2 regions of the Priestia sp. ABM2_011 genome follow, and region 1 is predicted to be linked to the other one. Evidence: a T-box and tRNA genes for the amino acid it is inferred to sense, from the RefSeq annotation. Region 1 holds a T-box; the other holds one or more tRNA genes.
What was found. A T-box is a leader RNA that pairs with one kind of tRNA and senses whether it is charged. The one in region 1 lies ahead of thrS (threonine--tRNA ligase), so its partner is inferred to be a tRNA-Thr.
Positions count from the first base shown of each region.

Region 2: it has a tRNA-Thr gene. The T-box ahead of thrS (threonine--tRNA ligase) is inferred to sense a tRNA for this amino acid. The anticodon was not compared.

Region 1 is NZ_JBSWUB010000001.1:775,458-781,919, forward strand. Features, by position in the region: gene dnaI (primosomal protein DnaI) at 1-825, shown strand, start outside; gene ytxC (sporulation protein YtxC) at 922-1,782, shown strand; T-box leader at 1,843-2,091, shown strand; gene thrS (threonine--tRNA ligase) at 2,135-4,093, shown strand; ribosomal protein L20 leader region at 4,265-4,387, shown strand; gene infC (translation initiation factor IF-3) at 4,457-4,960, shown strand; gene rpmI (50S ribosomal protein L35) at 4,982-5,182, shown strand; gene rplT (50S ribosomal protein L20) at 5,222-5,581, shown strand; gene ACXAE4_RS04175 (DUF1294 domain-containing protein) at 5,642-5,902, shown strand; gene ACXAE4_RS04180 (hypothetical protein) at 5,921-6,298, opposite strand; gene ACXAE4_RS04185 (dUTP diphosphatase) at 6,431-6,462, shown strand, end outside.
Region 2 is NZ_JBSWUB010000001.1:1,591,658-1,598,119, reverse strand. Features, by position in the region: gene ACXAE4_RS08360 (NAD(P)H-dependent oxidoreductase) at 1-201, opposite strand, end outside; gene ACXAE4_RS08355 (YwaF family protein) at 342-1,088, opposite strand; gene ACXAE4_RS08350 (ABC transporter permease/substrate-binding protein) at 1,395-2,918, opposite strand; gene ACXAE4_RS08345 (ABC transporter ATP-binding protein) at 2,918-3,868, opposite strand; tRNA gene ACXAE4_RS08340 (tRNA-Thr) at 4,134-4,206, opposite strand; gene ACXAE4_RS08335 (aromatic ring-hydroxylating dioxygenase subunit alpha) at 4,417-5,469, shown strand; gene ACXAE4_RS08330 (DHA2 family efflux MFS transporter permease subunit) at 5,502-6,462, opposite strand, start outside.

The DNA of each region.
Region 1 (6,462 bases):
TTTTTGCAAGAGCATCGCCGTGAGTTAGATGAGCAAATGGTCGACCGAGGCCTGATGAAGATGCATGAATTTATCGACCAAAGCAAATGCTGTGACAAGTGTCCTTCTCTGCAAAGCTGTGTCAACATGGTGAAAGGATACCACCCTCAGCTGGTTGTAAAAGGCCGTAATATTGATTTGCAATATGAACGCTGTCCTAGAAAAGTACAAGAAGATGAGCGAAAAGAACAAGAATCTTTTATTCAGTGTATGTACGTGCCGAAAGAAATTTTACAGGCAACAATGTCTGATATTGAAATTGAGCAGGGAAGATTTGAAGCGATTAAACTAGTAAGAGATTTTGTGCGAGAATATGAGCCAAACAAGAAAATGAAAGCTTTATATTTACACGGTTCGTTTGGTGTGGGAAAAACGTATTTTCTTGGAGCAATTGCCAATGCGTTAGCCGAAAAGAAAGTGAAATCTACCATTCTGTATGTTCCGGAGTTTTTGCGTGAGTTAAAAGGTTCGTTTCAAGATCAAAGCTTTAATGAGAAAATAGAGTATGTCAAAAAAGTACCGGTTCTTATGCTTGATGATCTCGGAGCAGAATCCGTAACGAGCTGGATGCGAGACGATGTGCTCGGAACCATTTTACAATTCCGCATGCTCGAAAATTTGCCGACATTTTTCAGCTCGAATTTAAATTTTAAAGAGCTTCAACATCATTTGACTTATACCCAAAGAGGCGAGCAGGAAGAGCTCAAAGCCGCTCGTGTCATGGAACGAATTAAGTCTCTAGCCATTCCTGTTGAAATGAATGGAGAGAATAAACGAAATAGATGAGCAGGTCGTTTTACATTTCTTGTAACGACTTGCTCATTTTTTTGCATGTTGCCCCATATACATTAATAAAGCGTGTCCAAAGGGGGGCTATGAGGAATGAAAATATTCTTTAAATATGTAGAAGACGCAGTCGTTGTATATGAGTCTTTATGCGCGAAGCAAAGCGCTTTATCATATGGTTCACAGTGCTTGAAGCTGGTGAATAATCAGCTTTTAGTTATTGATGAGACATACAATCGAGAGGCCATTTTACAAGACATGGTGATACCTGTATTAACGCACGTGATTTTAAAAAAGAAAGAAAAAAAGATGATGGTAAACATATTAAAAGAACAATTTTTTTATTCGGAAGAGGAAGAGCAAGATTTGCTGCTTCAAATTATGGGGGGGATTATGGAAGGAGAGAGAGACGAAATTCCGCAAAAAATATTTTCTCTTCCAAGAGAATTGCTTATCCGCCAGGCGCTTCAAGACTTCTTCATTCATAATGTAACATTCACCTTTGAGTCTTTTCTCCAATTCCGTTTAAAAGAATATCAAGATCGGCTGCGCTATTATGCTGAGCTGGCGATTGATGAATATAAGCTTGAACAAGACTATCAAATTCTTATTCATCAGCTGCGTCAAGCGGCTAACGAAAGACAGTCATCTACCGGTGATGTGTACGTGATGCACTTGAATAAAAACAAGTTTGTATTGTACGACCACAACCGTAGATATGTTCCTGAACGTGAATGTGCAGCTCTAGCAGAGGCCTTTTTATCTAAACAAGAATCATTATACATAGACTCGACTATTATCGCGCCTTTGCTAAGTTTATCTCCAGCTGGTATTCATCTGTATAGCGACGAGCATGACCATGATTTTGTTTACACCATTCAAAATATCTTTCAAGAAAAAGTGATGTTATACGAAAAAAATGAATTTCCGTTTGATCAAAAGCAAAATATAACGTGAAAGGTTGATTTCTATTTTGAAAATGAATATAATAAATGCATATTGAAAAACAGCTATATGTTACAAGTTATGATGAGGACATGAGTGTATATTTACGGTTTGTAGAGAGGGAGATCCAGGCTGAAAATCTCCTAACACGGAATATATCCTTACCACCTCTAAACTTCAGTAGTAAACGAGCAGAGCCTCTAGTAATTACTGACGGAATTTCCGTTATAAAACCTCGAGCCGCTTCGGGTTCTTTGGGTTATCCAAGATACGAAGAGGAAACAAGGGTGGTACCGCGTGTATACACAACTCGTCCCTTTTTATAAGGGACGAGTTTTTTGTTTTTACAAAAAGTTTATTAGTTATGTTAAAGGAGTGGAAAGTTGTGTCAGAAGTAATCAAAATGACATTTCCTGATGGAGCTGTTAAAGAGTATCCAAAAGGATCATCAACAGAAGATATTGCGGCTTCTATTAGCCCGGGATTAAAGAAAAAAGCATTAGCAGGCAAAGTAAACGGCGAGCTGCTGGATTTACGTACGCCAATCGAACAAGATGGCAGTCTTGAAATCATTACGCAAGATGCTCCTGAAGCGCTTGAAATTATGCGCCATAGTACAGCGCATTTAATGGCTCAAGCAATCAAACGTTTATACAAAGATGTAAAAGTACAGCTAGGTGTAGGCCCGGTTATCGAAAATGGGTTTTACTATGACATCGATATGGAAGAATCAATTACTCCTGAAGATTTAGGTAGAATTGAAAAAGAAATGAAAAAAATCGTTAATTCAAATATTGAAATTGAACGAAAAGAAGTTTCTCGTGAAGAAGCCATTCAACTTTTTAAAGAAGTTGGCGATGAACTAAAGCTTGAATTGATTGATGCGATTCCAGCAGGTGAAAAGGTGACGATTTACCAACAAGGCGAATTCTTTGATCTTTGCCGAGGTGTGCACGTGCCGTCAACAGGCAAAATTAAAGAGTTTAAACTATTAAGCGTAGCAGGTGCTTATTGGCGCGGAGACAGCGACAATCAAATGCTGCAGCGTATTTACGGTACAGCATTCTTTACAAAAGCAGATTTAGACGAGCATCTTCGTCTTCTTGAAGAAGCAAAAGAACGTGACCACCGTAAACTTGGTAAAGAGTTAAACTTATTTACAAATTCTCAAAAAGTAGGACAAGGTCTTCCTTTATGGCTTCCAAAAGGTGCGACAATCCGCCGTATTATCGAGCGTTATATCGTAGATAAAGAAGTAAGCCTTGGTTATCAGCACGTTTACACGCCGGTGCTTGGAAGTGTAGAACTTTACAAAACGTCTGGTCACTGGGAGCACTATCAAGATGACATGTTCCCTGCAATGGAAATGGATAACGAAGACCTGGTTCTTCGTCCAATGAACTGTCCTCATCACATGATGGTGTACAAACAAGGTATTCACAGCTATCGTGAGCTTCCAATCCGTATTGCTGAACTTGGAACAATGCACCGCTACGAAATGTCAGGAGCATTATCAGGGCTTCAGCGCGTTCGAGGCATGACGTTAAATGATGCACATATCTTTGTACGTCCGGATCAAATCAAAGAAGAATTTATTCGTGTGGTTCGCTTAGTTGAAGCGGTTTATAAAGATTTTGGATTTGAAAATTATTCATTCCGTCTATCTTATCGTGATCCTGAAGATACAGAAAAATACTTCGATGATGATGCAATGTGGGAAAAAGCACAAAGCATGTTAAAAGATGCAATGGATGAGCTTGACCTCGATTATTATGAAGCTGAAGGCGAAGCGGCATTCTACGGTCCAAAACTAGATGTTCAAGTTAAAACAGCTCTTGGTAAAGAAGAGACGCTATCTACGGTTCAATTGGATTTCTTACTTCCTGAACGCTTTGATTTAACGTATGTAGGGGAAGACGGAAAACAGCATCGACCTGTTGTTATTCACCGCGGCGTGGTGTCAACAATGGAACGTTTTGTAGCTTTCTTAATCGAAGAATACAAAGGAGCTTTCCCAACGTGGTTAGCACCTGTACAAGTTCAAGTGATTCCGGTATCACCTACGGTTCACCTTGAGTATGCAAAAGAAGTGCAAGAACAGCTTCAGCTTGCGGGTATTCGTGTGGAACTTGATTCTCGCGATGAGAAAATTGGCTATAAAATCCGTGAGGCTCAAATGCAAAAAATTCCTTACATGCTTGTTGTAGGGGATAAAGAAGTAGAAGATAAAGCAGTAAACGTACGTAAATATGGTGAGCAGAATTCAGAAACAGTGGATTTCCAAGCCTTTTTACAAAATGTAAAAGCAGAAGCATCTCGTTAATGAAAAAAGCAGAGAATTGAAATTCTCTGCTTTTTTATCTAACATTTATAAAAAACTGTTGCATAAATGGTTTTCCTTTGATACAATAACTTTTGTTGTGAAAAAAGAACGAAATCATTGACTTTTGTCTTTGTTGATACTATAATAGCTTAAGTAATTGAATACTTGTTTATACAGAAGAAGAAGCACCCGCTTCTCACCTGAGTGACGCATAAAGCAGTTAGCAGGTACATCGTATCTTAATTAAAACGATAGAAGTGTGGGTGCAGTATGTACTCACACTTTTTTGTGTGAGTTAATAATCGGTCTAAGCAAGCGTATTCGCTCATTAAACCTTGGAGGTGGCTACTTATTAGCAAGGACATGATGGTAAACGAGGGCATTCGAGCTCGCGAAGTTCGTCTAATTGATCAAAATGGTGAACAATTAGGAATTAAATCAAAAAATGAAGCATTAGAAATTGCTTCACGAGTAAATCTTGACTTAGTAATGGTTGCTGCAAATGCGAAACCGCCGGTATGTCGTATTATGGACTACGGTAAATTCCGCTATGAGCAACAACGTAAAGAAAGAGAAGCTCGTAAAAACCAAAAAGTTGTAAACTTAAAAGAAGTTCGTTTAAGTCCAACAATTGATGAACATGATTTTAACACTAAACTTCGTAACGCACGCAAGTTCCTTGAAAAAGGTGACAAAGTGAAAGCGTCTATTCGCTTTAAAGGTCGTGCCATTACTCATAAAGGGATTGGCCAAAAAGTACTTGAACGTTTTTCACAAGCTTGCGAAGATGTAAGTTCAGTTGAATCGGCTCCTAAAATGGAAGGCCGCAGCATGTTCTTAGTCTTGGCACCTAAAAACGAAAAGTAATAGAACGAGGAGGAACACCCCATGCCAAAAATGAAAACACATCGTGGCGCTGCAAAGCGTTTCAAAAAGACTGGAAGCGGTAAATTAAAACGTGCTCGTGCTTACACAAGCCATTTATTCGCTAACAAATCTACAAAACAAAAGCGTAAATTACGTAAAGGTTCTTTAGTAAGCAAAGGTGACTTCAAACGTATCCGTCACTTATTAGATAACATTAAGTAATTTGGGTTGAGATAGAAACAATACAGGAGGTAAACAATTATGCCACGCGTAAAAGGCGGTACAGTAACACGCAAACGTCGTAAAAAAGTTTTAAAATTAGCTAAAGGTTTCTTCGGTTCGAAGCATAGATTATATAAAGTTGCTAATCAGCAAGTTATGAAATCTCACATGTATGCTTATCGTGACCGTCGTCAGAAAAAACGTGACTTCCGTAAATTATGGATCACACGTATTAATGCAGCTGCTCGTATGAACGGTCTTTCTTACAGCCGTTTAATGCACGGTTTAAAATTAGCAGGTATTGAAGTTAACCGCAAAATGCTTGCTGACTTAGCTGTAGCTGATGAAAAAGCATTTGCTGAATTAGCAACTGCTGCTAAAAAAGGCTTAGATAAGTAATGAATATAAAGTCTCGTCATCTTTAGATGATGAGGCTTTTTTGCTATCGGAGGACATATCATGAATGAACTGCTGCTTACCTATTTTATTGTTATTAATATAATAGGGATAGGAATGATGTATAGAGATAAACAAAAAGCGAAAAGACATGAGTGGAGAATTGCCGAAAGCACACTGTGGACGGTAGCTGCTATCGGAGGAGCCATTGGAGGACTGATTGGTATGTATTGCTATCGTCATAAAACGAAGCACACATCGTTTACAGTAGGTTTTCCTATTCTTGCCGCTCTTGATTTACTTTTCTTTTTTGTTATCAGCTGAGCACAAATGATTTTGTGCTCAGTGTAAAAATTCTCGAACGGGGCTTTTCCAGCGAATAGGAGCATTTGGATACATGTTGTGTACGTGATTTTCCAGCAGCTTGAAATCTTGTTTTTGCAGTTCATGCAATCGAGATGGATCTGTTAACACCATTGTAATCGACAAAGACTCTGGTTCATTGGGATTGCTGTATTTTTCTCCTTCAAATAAAATACCTTTATACGTTAGTAGAAAATTTTTGCGGATATTCGTTTTTTCGTCAACGACAAAAAATTGCTGATGTTCCTGAGCTGCTACAAGCTTCCGCTTTGGACTGCGAAAATGCTGAACCAGCTTTAATAGTGTGTAAGCAACAAGCGCGAAAATGAACACGCGAACGATAACAATAACAAACATAACGCTCCCTCCTTTACAAGGCACAGTTTTCTTACTTTACGTTTCAGTCTCTAAAAAGTTTCACGATTTTTGATATAATTTCTTTATTGGTTTAAAAAGAAGAAGATATACATAATTACAGGAGTGATTACATTGAATTTACAACAGCTATTTACCATGCAGCG
Region 2 (6,462 bases), 820 kb from region 1:
GTAAAATGGAAATTGAAAAACAATACGATCGAATTGAACAGCTAACTCCTGCTCTTTTTCTACATCAATTTTGAAATCGGGATAGTTTGCGTATAAATCATGAACGTACACATCCTCCTCTTTTTTTACTCGCTCTGCCCACGCTTTATTAATACGAGAAGATGCTAGATTTGGATGCGCTAAAATAACCAGTGTTTTCATTTTGATACTCTCCTTCTGATGTCTGTGCTTGCTTTTTTCTTTTCTATTTTTTACGCTTGCCTCTCACGGCTTGTTCACTCATTCTTTCCTTTTCCTTCAGGAAATCCGAGTTCGTTTACACTTATAAATTACCAGTATTATCATTCTACTTCAATAAAATTGACTTTGCTTTTATCACCTTTAATTTTTTTATGTACCCAAAACGGAAGATAAAGGACAAGAAAACTAAGAATCATGATTCCTTCAATCCATACTAAATACCAAGGATGAGGTCCAAGAACATCCAGCAAGGAAGCGTGCTCTGGCTTTTTCATCATGTATAAATAATTCGCACCCAGTAAACGATTCATGACATAGATAAAACCTCCGTACAGATTAACAAATACTACGCTTACCCATAAAGAACGAAACGTCGGCTCATATCTGCAGGCAGCAATTAGCATACAGCAAGCAAGTACCACACCGCCATGCGATACATAGAACTGCACATAGCGAAACTGGGCATACGCATAGCCGCCAAGGTCTGGGGTAATCATCACTTGAACAGAGCTGCTGATTCCTGCGAAGTACACAAAATAAAAAAGAAATCTGCTTTTGGTTATCAGCATAACAGCAGCCAGCAGCACGACTATATCACTCAGCTGAAGAGGCAAAGAAGTTTCAACGGACCACTGATGACATCCGATTTCCCAAGCCTGGTAGGCCGTTTCTGAAGCAATTAGAACGAGTGAAAGCAAAACGAACACAAACCTCTTTTTTCGCAGCTGCTTTCGACACAAAATAATAACTGTTCCTATGATCACGATAATGGCTAAAGTTACAAGGTGTTCAACTGAAAAAAGCTGAAAAGAATGTTGTACAGGATGACACGCAAAAAATGAATTCATAACGGCGCCTCCTCTCCATCAAAAAACAAATTTGGTACCTTTAGCTTGTTCATAAAATCGTATTTTCATTAATGCTTCTCTCACAGCAAAAAGAGATTGAAACATAACGAAATCACGCCAATATAAAGAAGAACAAATGGGGTAAATGATCGAGTATGAATTGCCTCTTGCGCTCCAATCAATTGCTAGAAGCACCTACATATATGAAAGCTACGTCCACCATGCCAATAAAAAGATCCGAACGATTTATCGTTCGGGTCTTCTTTTAGCTAAAATACTTTTGTACGGATCGTTTTGTCTTCATTTTTATTTTTTAATTAATCCTTTTTTTACTAAGAATTGATGAGCGACTTCTTCAGCCGTTTTTCCTTTTGCATTTACTTGATAGTTCATTTCACGCATTTCGTCGTCACTGATTTTACCACCCAGTTGATTTAAGATTTTTTTCAGTTCAGGGTGCTCTTTTAGCGTATCTTCACGAAGTACAGGCGCTCCTTGATACGGAGGGAAGAACTGCTGGTCGTCTTTTAAGACTTTTAAACCAAACTGTTTGATTTCAGGATCCGTTGCGTAAGCATCAAGCATGTTAATATCGCCTTTTTCAACAGCGCGATAGCGAAGCTTCGGCTCCATCGTTTTAATATTCGGGAAAGTAAGGCCATATTCTTTTTGAATGCCTACGTAGCCGTCTTCACGATCTTTAAACTCAAGCGTAAATCCTGCTTTTACTTTATCTGTTGCATTTGCCAAATCTGAAATGGTCGTTAGATTATTTTCTTTGGCAAATTCTTTTGTCACGGTCAATGTGTACGTATTATTAAACTTCATTGGATCTAAATAGACAAGCCCGAATTTCTTTTTAAATCCTTCTTTTGCCTGCTTGTACACCTGTGTTTCATCTTTGCTGTCCGGCTGTTCCTTTAGATGCGTCACAATGGCTGTCCCCGTATATTCAGGGTACAAATCAATTTCCTTGTTACGCAGAGCCTCAAATACAAATACCGTTTTCCCAAGCGACGAACGAAGGTTTACTTTCATATCGGTTTGATCTTCAATTAATTCTTTGTACATATTGATTAAAATATCTTGTTCTGCGCCAATTTTCCCTCCGATAACAAGGTCTGGTTTTGTTGCGCTCATCGCTGCAAACGGAGAAACAAGAATAAGTACTAATACGATGATCATGATGAACGAGCGTTTTTTGGACCCTTTTTTAGCAGAGTGTTCAATCGTTCGCAGAATTCCATCAAAAATAAGCGCTAATAATGCTGCTGGAACGGCTCCTAATAAAATCAAACTATTATCGCTTCGGTCAATACCAAGCAAAATTAAGCTTCCGAGTCCGCCTGCTCCGATAAGAGCCACGATTGTCGCTGTACCAATAATGAGTACCATCGCTGTGCGAATTCCGGCCATAATGACAGGAAGCGCTAGAGGAAGTTCTACTTTGATTAATCGTCTCCACGAGTTCATCCCCATGGCTTTGGATGCTTCAATTAAAGATGGGTCCACTTCTTTAATTCCGGTATATGTATTTCGTACAATAGGAAGAAGCGAATATAAAAACAGTGCAATAACCGCGGGAAAGGTTCCAATTCCGACAAGAGGAATCAGTAATCCTAATAAAGCGAGTGAAGGAATGGTTTGCAGTACGGCTGTTACGCCAATGATCGGTTCAGCAATGCGGTCATGCCTCGTTAAGTACAGTCCAAGCGGCACTGAAATTAATACGGCGATCACAAGAGCCAGTACTGAAATTTGAATGTGTTCAAGAAGAGCTTGAAACAGGGCATCTCCTCGTTGATCTAATAATGCGCTTAGTGCATTCATTACAGCGTTCCTCCTTCTTTCGTTTTATCAGAAAGAAACGCTAATAGAGTTTTGCGCGTTACAACGCCAATGCGTTTGCTCCCTTTTTTCACAGCTATTGCTTCATGGTCGTAAAGGGCGTCCATTGCCTGCTGAACAGTGGCGGTTGAAGCTAGCTCTTCAGTAGGTTCTACGTCTGGCTGTTCACTTTCTTTGACAAACATATCCAATGTCTCAAATAAAGCATTTCCTTGATTTCCAATAAATGTTTTTACAAACTCATTTTTAGGCTTTTGAATGAATTCCTCCGGGGTGCCAACTTGAACAATTTCCCCATCTTTCATCAGGCAGATACGATCTCCAAGCGTCATGGCTTCGCTCATATCATGCGTAACAAACACAAATGTTTTTTTGATTTTTTCTTTTAAGCTAATAACATCTTGTTGAAGCTGTTCGCGGCTTAACGGATCGAGGGCACTAAAGGGTTCGTCCATTAAAATAACGGGGGGATCAGCTGCGAGGGCACGTGCTACACCTACACGTTGCTGCTGGCCACCTGAGAGCTCAGACGGCTTTCGGTTTCGATATTGCTTTGGGTCTAGTCCTACCAAGGTAAGCAGTTCATCAATACGCGTTTTGATTTTGTTTTTCTTCCAATGCTTCATCTCCGGTACAATGGCTATATTCTCAGCAATGGTCATATGAGGAAAAAGAGCAATCTGCTGTAGCACATAACCAATGTTCCAGCGTAGCTCATGTATGTTGTGGTCCGATACGAGCTTATCTTTTATGTATAGTTCTCCTTCGGTAATATCATGAAGACGGTTAATCATTTTTAAGGTGGTTGTTTTCCCACATCCACTCGGACCAATTAAAACGAAAAACTCTCCTTCTTTTATTTCTAGATTAATATTTTTCACGGCGGTCGTACCGTCTGGATATTGCTTTGACACATTCTTAAACGTAATCAAATTATCGTTCACACTCCCTGTTGAAATTTAACCCCTAGTTTCGTGTACCCAATACTTAGAGGCAATAAACATTCTTTTAAGAATATTTCTAAATATGATTCATAAGACATAGTGGAAAAGATACACATGTTTTCTAACAGCCTCCTAATAAGGCTATCAAACTGTTAAAGTTTTCACAAGGCGGGGAAGAATAATTCGGAGAATAAATTTAAAGCCAATCCAAATAAAAAAACCTTCTTTCAACAAGAAAGAAGGTTTTTGAGTATGCTAGCGACAGGGATCGAACCTGCGACCTCTTGCTTACCATGCAAGTGCTCTACCTACTGAGCTACACCAGCGTCTTGGAAAATTATATCACGTTTAAATTTATTTAGGAAGCGCTTTTTTAAATTTTTTTATTGGTATATTCTCTAATTTGCGTCTTCTGAAATTCGCACTTTCTACAAAGTTCCATATTTCATGTTAGAACTTCTTACATAAATTGTGTGAATTTTCTTTTTTTATATTACCCTTAGTAAAAGAGCTTACAAAAGAAGGGAAGAAAATAGATGGAACAACAACCAACCATGACAAAATCAAAAACGGCAACTCCCTACCCAAGAGACTGCACGTTCAGCCTGGAAGATTGGACGACGCTTGCTAAGTATTGGTACCCCGTCGCACGCTGCAGTGATGTAACAGAAAAACCAACGTCCGTAAAATTACTAGATGTAAATCTAGTTTTATACCGCACCACACACAAAGTTGTAGCGGCACGTGATTTATGCGTTCACCGAGGCACCCCGCTTAGCATGGGCTGGGTGGAAGATGATGAAATTGTCTGTCCTTACCACGGCTTCCGCTACGCAACGGACGGCGCATGCACGTCAATTCCAGCTCACCCTGACGCCAACATTTCTCCCCGTCTCTGTATGGCCGTCTATCCAGTTATTGAACGATATGGATTAGTGTGGACGTCCCTGACAGGAGAACAAGATAACCTGCCTTATTTCGATGCGTGGGAGGACCCTGATTTTCAGCAAATTGTTTGTCCGAGCTTTGATATCATGGGTTCAGCCGGTCGTCAAATGGAAGGCTTTTTAGACGTAGCTCATTTTGCTTGGGTTCACACAGACACATTTGGTGATCGAAACAACGCCTTTGTGCCTAAATATAAAGTAAGCGATACAGACTATGGGCTTCATGTAGAATATACGAGCACCGTGAGCAATTATTCCAAAGAACAGCAGCATTTAAATCCAACTGATTTTAAATGGCTTCGCGTCTTTGATGTTTATCCCCCGTTTACAGCTACGCTAAAAGTATACTTCCCAGAAGGCGCAGAGCTGTGGATTATGAATGCAGTCTCTCCTATTTCAGCCCGCGAAACACGTTTATTCGCGCCAATCGCTCGAAACTTTGACAAAGATTCTCCCGTTGAAGGTGTGTATGACTTTAACCTTCGCGTCTTTGACGAAGACCGTGAAATGGTGGAAAACCAAAAACCTGAAGACTTGCCTTTAGACCTGCAGATGGAAGCGCATATTATGGCTGATCAAACGTCCATCGGTTACCGGAAATTATTAAAGAAAATGGGCTTAAGCTTTAGATATACAAGCTAAAAAAATCCCCGCTGTCTCAGCGGGGATTTTTTTTATTTAGCAAACTGCTCGCGTGCTGCTTTTTCCTTTATCACTTCATCTTCACTTGCCGGCGTTGCGCGTTTCATGAAGAATGAAAGAATTAAGGCAACCACCACTAGGACTACTGAGACAGCAAACGCATCGTTAATCCCTTGTACCATTGCCTGCATCCCAATCTGTTCTTTCATTTGAGCTGCCCCGGCTGCGGTTGCATTAGCTGCTCCTGCTCCGCTCATTGCATCTTGAGCGAGCTCTTTTGCATGAGTAGCTGTACGGTTTGACATCACCGTTACTAAAAGAGCCGAACCAATAGCTCCCGATACTTGTTGAAGCGTATTGTTCATCGCAGTACCATGCGGATTAAAACGCTGCGGAAGCTGATTTAATCCGTTTGTCATAACCGGCATCATCACCATAGACATTCCGAACATACGAAGCGTGTAAAGCGTAATGAGCGTTGTATAGGTCGTATCAAGCTCTAAGTTACTGAAGAAATACGTCGTAACGGCTGTAATCGTTAGACCCGTTACAGCCAATGCACGCGCTCCGAATTTATCAAATAATTTTCCGGTAATCGGTGACATCACACCCATTAGCAGCGCACCTGGAAGCATTAGTAATCCTGAATGAAGCGGAGAGATGCCTCGTACCGTTTGAACATAAATTGGCATTAGCAGCATGGCTGAGAATAATGCCATTGTAATTACCATCGAAATCGTTGATGATAAAGCAAACATTGGATATTTAAAAATGCGGAATTCAAGCATCGGTGTTTTAAGCTTGAACTGACGCGTAATAAATAAAATCAGAGCCACAGCTCCTACGATAATGGTACCGTATACTTCCACAGAATCCCAGCCTTTATCCCCTGCTGAGCTAAACCCGTATAGAAGTCCGCCAAATCCAATTGTAGATAGCAAAAGGGATAAAAAATCCAAATTGATTTCCACTTTTTCTTTTTTGTCTTTTAAT